DNA from 3 places in the Fictibacillus iocasae genome. Region 3 is predicted to be linked to each of the others. Evidence: predicted binding sites of a transcription regulator. Region 3 holds the regulator's gene; each other region holds the start of a gene.
What was found. The regulator CtsR, encoded in region 3, represses protease genes until heat stress. The targets are predictions, from matches to a motif close to ATGGTCAATAAAGGTCAAACA.
Positions count from the first base shown of each region.

Region 1 (2,274 bases), on a different contig from region 3:
TCTGGTGAAAAGGTGGTTGTAGGTTCATCTCCTGAGCTGCTCGTGAAGGTAACGGACGGCGTGGTAGAGAACAGGCCAATTGCTGGAACTCGTCCGCGCGGCAAAACGCAGGAAGAAGACAAGCAGCTGGAAAGAGAACTATTGGCGGACGAGAAAGAAACAGCCGAGCATGTGATGCTGGTTGACCTTGGCCGAAATGATGTGGGACGTGTGTCCGAATACGGCTCGGTTGAAGTGGAATCGTACATGAACATCGAGCGGTACTCGCATGTGATGCATATCGTGTCGCACGTGAAAGGAAAGCTGAAGAAAGGCCTCGATTTCTTTGATGCCTTAAAATCGTGCATGCCGGCGGGAACGGTGTCAGGTGCCCCAAAGGTAAGAGCATTGCAGATTATTTCTGAGCTGGAGAATGAGAAGCGCGGACTATATGCGGGCGCGGTTGGTTATCTCGGCTTTAACGGGACGATGGATTCGTGCATTGCGATCCGGACCATTCTTTTTCAAGACGGTAAAGCGTATGTGCAGGCAGGAGCAGGTGTGGTCGCTGATTCGGTTCCGGAGAAAGAGTACGAAGAGACGATCAATAAAGCGATGGGCATGATTAAAGCGATTGAAGCGGCGCATGAATACAGCAGAAAAGCCGCTGCCATATAAAAAAAGAGCGGACCCGATTAAGGTCCGCTCTATTCATGGTTACTTCGCGTCAACGGATGTGATCAGCTTGTCGACAAGTCCGTATTTTACCGCGTCTTCTGCAAGAAGGAAGTTGTCGCGGTCTGTGTCGCGCTCAATCACTTCAAGCGGCTGGCCTGTTTTTTCTGAAAGAATCTTATTCAGCTGCTCGCGCATTTGAATGATGCGGCGTGCGTGGATTTCGATATCGCTCGCCTGTCCGCGTGTTCCGCCAAGCGGCTGATGAATCATAACTTCAGAGTTTGGAAGCACATAACGCTTTCCTTTCTCACCTGCTGCAAGCAAGAAAGCGCCCATAGAAGCTGCCATACCGATACAGATTGTAGAGACCTGAGGCTTGATGTAGTTCATCGTGTCATAGATCGCCATACCAGCTGTGATGGATCCACCCGGGCTGTTTATGTAGAGAGAGATATCCTTCTCTGGATCTTCAGCAGCAAGGAAGAGAAGCTGTGCGACGATCGAGTTGGCCACGTTGTCATCGATAGCGCTTCCAAGCATGATAATACGGTCCTTTAATAGGCGAGAATAAATGTCATACGCGCGTTCACCGCGGTTAGTCTGTTCAATTACTGTAGGAATTAAGTTCATGTAAATCCTCCTCTTCACCAATTTAATTGTGTGTACTGTCATCATACAAAAAAGGTCAAACAAGGTCAAACGATATGCAGCCCTTTTTATGATTTCAAGAAAAGACGGCAGCTGAAGGCTATTTATCTTATTCGGTATGGATGATAAGAATTCCTTCCTATCACGTTGCAGGCTAACTTCATCATTCCCGGCACAGCGGGATTTAAACGTTTCAGATGCAAAAAAGATACTTGAAAAAAGAAGCAGCCTGCCACGTGGGCGGCTGCAGCTTATGGGGAAAGAATTATGATTCACTTTTCACATTCTTATAGGCTTCCTCCAGGTTGCGGATGCGTCTGACAATCTCCCCGTTTTTATTCAGGTTGTCGTTGATCAAGGTCCCGACTATTGATCGATAATAAGCGTTCATCGCATGTGTTTTCGTGAACACATCCGCGTTGCGCTCAATAAACTGCCTAAGGTTTTCTTCAAAATAAGGGATGGAAAAAGACTCACTCATATAGGGCTCCTTCTTATTTACATGTATTCTATTATCCTAACAGAATAGGTGCTAAAATCAACGTTCAAAACGATATCCTTTTTTGACAATAGTGTGCAGCCATGATATATTGAGGGTAACCAGTTTACGTGTAATAGAACGGATTTAAAGCGAGTCGTACTTTTGATAAGAAGTGGATGCTGTTTTAAAGTCCCCCTCTTATTTGGAAGGCGATTTTTTTTATTGACGGGATATTGCTCTGTGAGGTGGTTGAAACATTTAAACGCTTACATAACGAGCGTGACTAGGAGGAAACACCATGCAAAACGGTAAAGTGAAATGGTTCAACGCTGAAAAAGGCTTTGGATTCATCGAAGTAGAAGGCGGAGACGATGTATTCGTACACTTCTCAGCTATCCAAACTGACGGCTTCAAGACTCTTGAAGAAGGCCAAGACGTATCTTTCGAAATCGTAGAAGGATCTCGCGGACCACAAGCATCTAACGTAA
Region 1 covers NZ_JBHTCP010000009.1:150,588-152,861, reverse strand. Annotated here, with positions in the region: gene trpE (anthranilate synthase component I) at 1-657, shown strand, start outside; gene clpP (ATP-dependent Clp endopeptidase proteolytic subunit ClpP) at 697-1,287, opposite strand; gene yvfG (protein YvfG) at 1,571-1,786, opposite strand; gene cspD (cold-shock protein CspD) at 2,085-2,274, shown strand, end outside.
Region 1: clpP (ATP-dependent Clp endopeptidase proteolytic subunit ClpP) is a predicted target of CtsR. The motif match lies at 1,339-1,359, and genes of this name have one in related genera.

Region 2 (2,274 bases), on a different contig from region 3:
TGCCGCTATCTGCCTTATTTTAGCAGCAGGATGTGGAACAAAGGAAGAACAAGGAAAACAGAAAGGAGAAGCTGTGATGGGTGACGGACAAAGAAATGACGGGGAAAAGGGGAAAGAAAAACGTCCAGAACAACAAGGGATTGTGGCAGGTGCCATAGAGCCCTCACTTTCTATCTTAGAGGACAAGCCTGGACAGGTCCTGCTTCGCTATGAACTAAAAAATCAGACGGAAGAAGTGAAGGTGTTTCAGTTTACTTCAGGCAAGCGTTACGACTATACTGTAACCGACAAAAGCGGGAATGTGGTATACGAGTTTTCTAAAGAACATATGTTCATGCAGGTTTTAAACGAGGCGACAGTGAAACAGGGTGATTCATATGTGCAGGACATCCTGATTAAAGATCTCCCACCAGGCAAGTACAAAGTGGAAGTCTGGCTTACGGCAAAAAATGAACCAGAAGATTACAGAAAAACCATTGATATCGAATTGAACTAACCATAAAGGGGCTGAATGCATAGTGCATGAGGCTCTTTTTTATATTTTAGAAAGCATCATTTTATACGGGAAAAAGTCGACGTAGTCAAAAGTTAAGGAAAGATGGATACGCGCCCTTAAGACTGACTGAAAGGCTTAGATTCAGCCAAGTTTTCTTTCATTCTTAGGATTTATGGACTATAAAAGAGGGAAACGTATTCGTAATCCTTTCCCGCGAATCATGAAATTGAAAAACTATGAAGCAAAGTACTTGAAAGTCAAAAAAGGTCAAAGTATAATACAGTCATAAGGTCAAAGAAAGTCAAAGTCAACCTTACTTACGACAGCCTTACAACAAGTACTTACAATTTAAGGAGGAATGGTCATGCGTTGTGAACAATGTAATGCAAATCCTGCCTCAATTCACATGAATGTTTCATATAACCAGACAAGAAAGCAATATAAGCTATGCACGGATTGCTACCATAAAGTCAAACAGGAAATGAACGCGGGAGGTAATGGTATGAATTTCTCTTCATTTGATGATTTATTTAAACAAATGATGCAAAACGGTCAATCTTTCGGATTTCATCAAGGCAGCCAGCAAGGTCCTGCTACGAAAGAGGGAGGACGCGGTGGATTTATTGATAAATTCGGCCGAAACTTAAGTGATGCTGCTAAAGCGGGATTAATCGATCCAGTCATCGGCCGGGATGAAGAAATCAGCCGTGTGATCGAAGTGCTTAATCGAAGAAACAAGAACAACCCTGTGCTTATCGGTGAGCCGGGTGTTGGTAAAACGGCAATCGCTGAAGGCTTGGCGCTTAAGATTGCGGAGAGCAAGGTACCGGCAAAACTGCTGAACAAAGAAGTGTATTTGCTGGACGTCGCTTCACTCGTTGCCGATACCGGTATCCGCGGACAGTTTGAAGAACGTATGAAGCAGCTGATTGCTGAATTAAAGAAGCGCAAGAATGTGATTCTATTTATCGATGAAGTGCACCAGCTAGTCGGAGCGGGCTCTGCTGAAGGATCGATGGATGCGGGCAATATTTTAAAGCCGGCACTCGCACGTGGCGAGCTCCAGGTCATTGGTGCGACAACGCTTAAAGAATACCGCCAAATTGAAAAGGATGCTGCCCTTGAACGCCGCTTCCAGCCGGTGATGGTTAAGGAACCGACACCAGAAGAAGCGCTTGAAATATTAAAAGGACTGGCGCCTCGATACGAAGAGTACCACAATGTGCGTTACAGTGCTGAAGCGCTGCAGGCGTGTGTGCAGCTGTCGCACCGTTACGTGCAGGACCGCTTCCTGCCTGATAAAGCGATCGATTTGATGGACGAGGCAGGCTCTAAAGCAAACCTTCTTCACGAAACAGGTGAAGTATCAGCTATAGAAGAGCGTCTGCTCACCATTGGAAAGGAAAAGGAGAAAGCGGCTCTTGATGAGGATTATGAGCGTGCAGCCAAACTCCGCCAAGAGGAATTGCAGCTAGAAGAAAAATTAAAAGCTAAAGAAGAAGAGAAAAAATCGGCGATTGTTGAAGTGGAATCCATTCAGCATATCGTTGAGAAGAAAACCGGCATTCCTGTACGCAAGCTTCAGGTTGATGAGCAGTCTAAGCTTAAAGGCTTGAAAGACAGACTTGCTGAAAAGGTGATCGGACAGGAAGAAGCTGTGGAAAAAGTAGCGAAAGCCGTAAGACGCAGCCGTGCTGGTATTAAGTCAAAAAACCGGCCGATTGGAACGTTCTTGTTCGCAGGTCCAACAGGTGTTGGTAAGACCGAACTGACTAAAA
Region 2 covers NZ_JBHTCP010000002.1:150,849-153,122, forward strand. Annotated here, with positions in the region: gene ACFQPF_RS00630 (BsuPI-related putative proteinase inhibitor) at 1-496, shown strand, start outside; gene ACFQPF_RS00635 (ATP-dependent Clp protease ATP-binding subunit) at 861-2,274, shown strand, end outside.
Region 2: ACFQPF_RS00635 (ATP-dependent Clp protease ATP-binding subunit) is a predicted target of CtsR. The motif match lies at 750-770, and genes of this name have one in related genera.

Region 3 (2,274 bases):
CACAAGCCAGCAAAGAAGTGTCTTCAAGCTGTAGGCTCCATACGGAACACGGAAGTTAAGCTCTTCAGCGCCGATGGCAGCTTTAGGGTTTCCCCCTGTAAGAGTAGGACGTGGCCGGGCAAAGACAGAAGATTACCAACTGAGGTGATCTTCTTTTTTTCGTATGGAAACAGGGAGAAAGAGCTACAAATAAATAAGGAAGAAAATCACGAAAGACATGTGATCTTCGTGCATGTTTGGGAACAAAGAAGAGTGTAGGTTATTCACCGTCCTGTTCCTGCGTCTACAAGCCTAGCCGAGGAAGTGAATTCCTCGTCACAAGCCAGCAAAGAAGCGTATTCATGCTGTAGGCTCCATACCGAACACGGAAGTTAAGCTCTTCAGCGCCGATGGTAGCTTTAGGGTTTCCCCCTGTAAGAGTAGGACGTGGCCGGGCGAAGACAGAAGATCACCAACTGCGGTGATCTTCTTTTTTTCGTATGGAAACAGGGAGAAAGAGCTACAAATAAATAAGGAAGAAGATCACGAAAGACATGTGATCTTCGTGCATGTATGAAAACAAGTTAGAAAACCAATCCCATTAATTAGCTACTTGGCTGCCGCCAAGCTCACTCTAAAAAGCGAATCGGGTCGAAACATGAATTTTTCAGGTCTAAATGAAAGAAAATCAGGTCAAAGGAAACCCTTTTTCGGTCCAAAATCCAGATTTGCGGGTCGAACGTAGAATCGCGCTAAAAAACATATTTCCTAAGATAACGGAGTTTCATGAACTTCATTAAACATCATTGTTTACGACAGGTTAAATAAAGGGAAAAAGGGTAATAATGTTTTGCTGAGAGTGATTGCATTTTTTTTGGTGTTTTGGATATAATGGAGATATAGTCAAAGATAGTCAAAGTCAGGAGGGCGGGTGAGAGAGTGAGGAATATATCAGACATCATAGAAAATTACTTGAAGCAAATTTTATCGAGTGCGGATGAAAGGGCAATTGAGATCAAACGGACGGATGTAGCAGAACGGTTTCAGTGCGTTCCGTCTCAAATCAACTATGTGATCAATACCCGTTTTACCGTTGAAAAAGGCTTTGTTGTGGAGAGCAAGCGCGGCGGCGGGGGATATATCCGGATCATGAAGGTCGAAGCGGAAAACTATGTGCAGCTGATTGATCAGCTGATTCACTTGATCGGGGATACACTGTCGCAAGCAAACGCAGAGAGCATCATTCGCCGGCTGATGGATGAAGAGATCATCACAGAACGTGAGGCGAGGCTCATGGTGAGCGCGATGGACAGGACGGTGCTGAACATCGAGCTGCCTGGACGAGACAGGGTGCGCGCGGACCTGTTGAAGGCAATGATTAAGACGTTAAAATATAGAACCACATGAGCAGCCTTTTCATCTGATATAGGGGAGGGAGAAATCGATGTATTGCGAAGAGTGCCAAGAGAGGCCGGCGACCCTTCACTTTACGAAAATTGTGAATGGGGAGAAAACAGAGTTCCATATTTGTGAACATTGTGCAAAAGAAAAAGGAGAATGGATGCCGGGGTCGAATACCTTTTCCATTCATCATTTGCTGTCAGGTATGCTGCATGGCAATGTTCCCTCACAAAATCAAGAACGCGTGTCTCCTTCCAAAGCGTGCAACAAATGCGGCATGACGTACCACCAGTTCGCTAAAATTGGGAGGTTTGGCTGTGCGGAATGTTACACAACGTTCGGCGCGAAGCTTGACCCCATGCTCAAACGCGTACACGGAGGAAGCACACTCCATACGGGTAAGATTCCAAAGCGGGCAGGGGTGAATCTGCAGGAGAAGAAACGGCTGCAGGAACTAAGACAGGAAATGCAGCATTTTGTTCAAGCGGAAGAGTTTGAAAAAGCAGCCCAGACGCGGGACACGATCAGACAGCTGGAGCAGAAATTGAATACGGGGAGGGATCGTGATGACATTTAAGCGTTTTTTAAATGAGGCGATCAGCCCTTGGATGAAAGAAGACGGACCCGAATCAAACATTGTACTTAGCAGCCGAATCCGGCTTGCTAGAAATTTAAAAGAATATGTGTTTCCAACGCTTGCCTCTAAAGAGCAACAACAGGCTGTCATTCATACGATAAAAGAAGCACTCGGCGAGCAGGCGCCAAACGAAGCTGGACCGCTTGAAATGCTCATGATGAATGAGCTTGAGCCCATCGAAAAGAGAGTGCTCGTAGAGAAGCATCTGATCAGCCCCCATCTGGCCGAACGGTCGCAAGAGGGCGCGGTGCTGCTTA
Region 3 covers NZ_JBHTCP010000045.1:62,025-64,298, reverse strand. Annotated here, with positions in the region: gene ACFQPF_RS13510 (CtsR family transcriptional regulator) at 919-1,386, shown strand; gene mcsA (protein-arginine kinase activator protein McsA) at 1,424-1,957, shown strand; gene mcsB (protein-arginine kinase McsB) at 1,947-2,274, shown strand, end outside.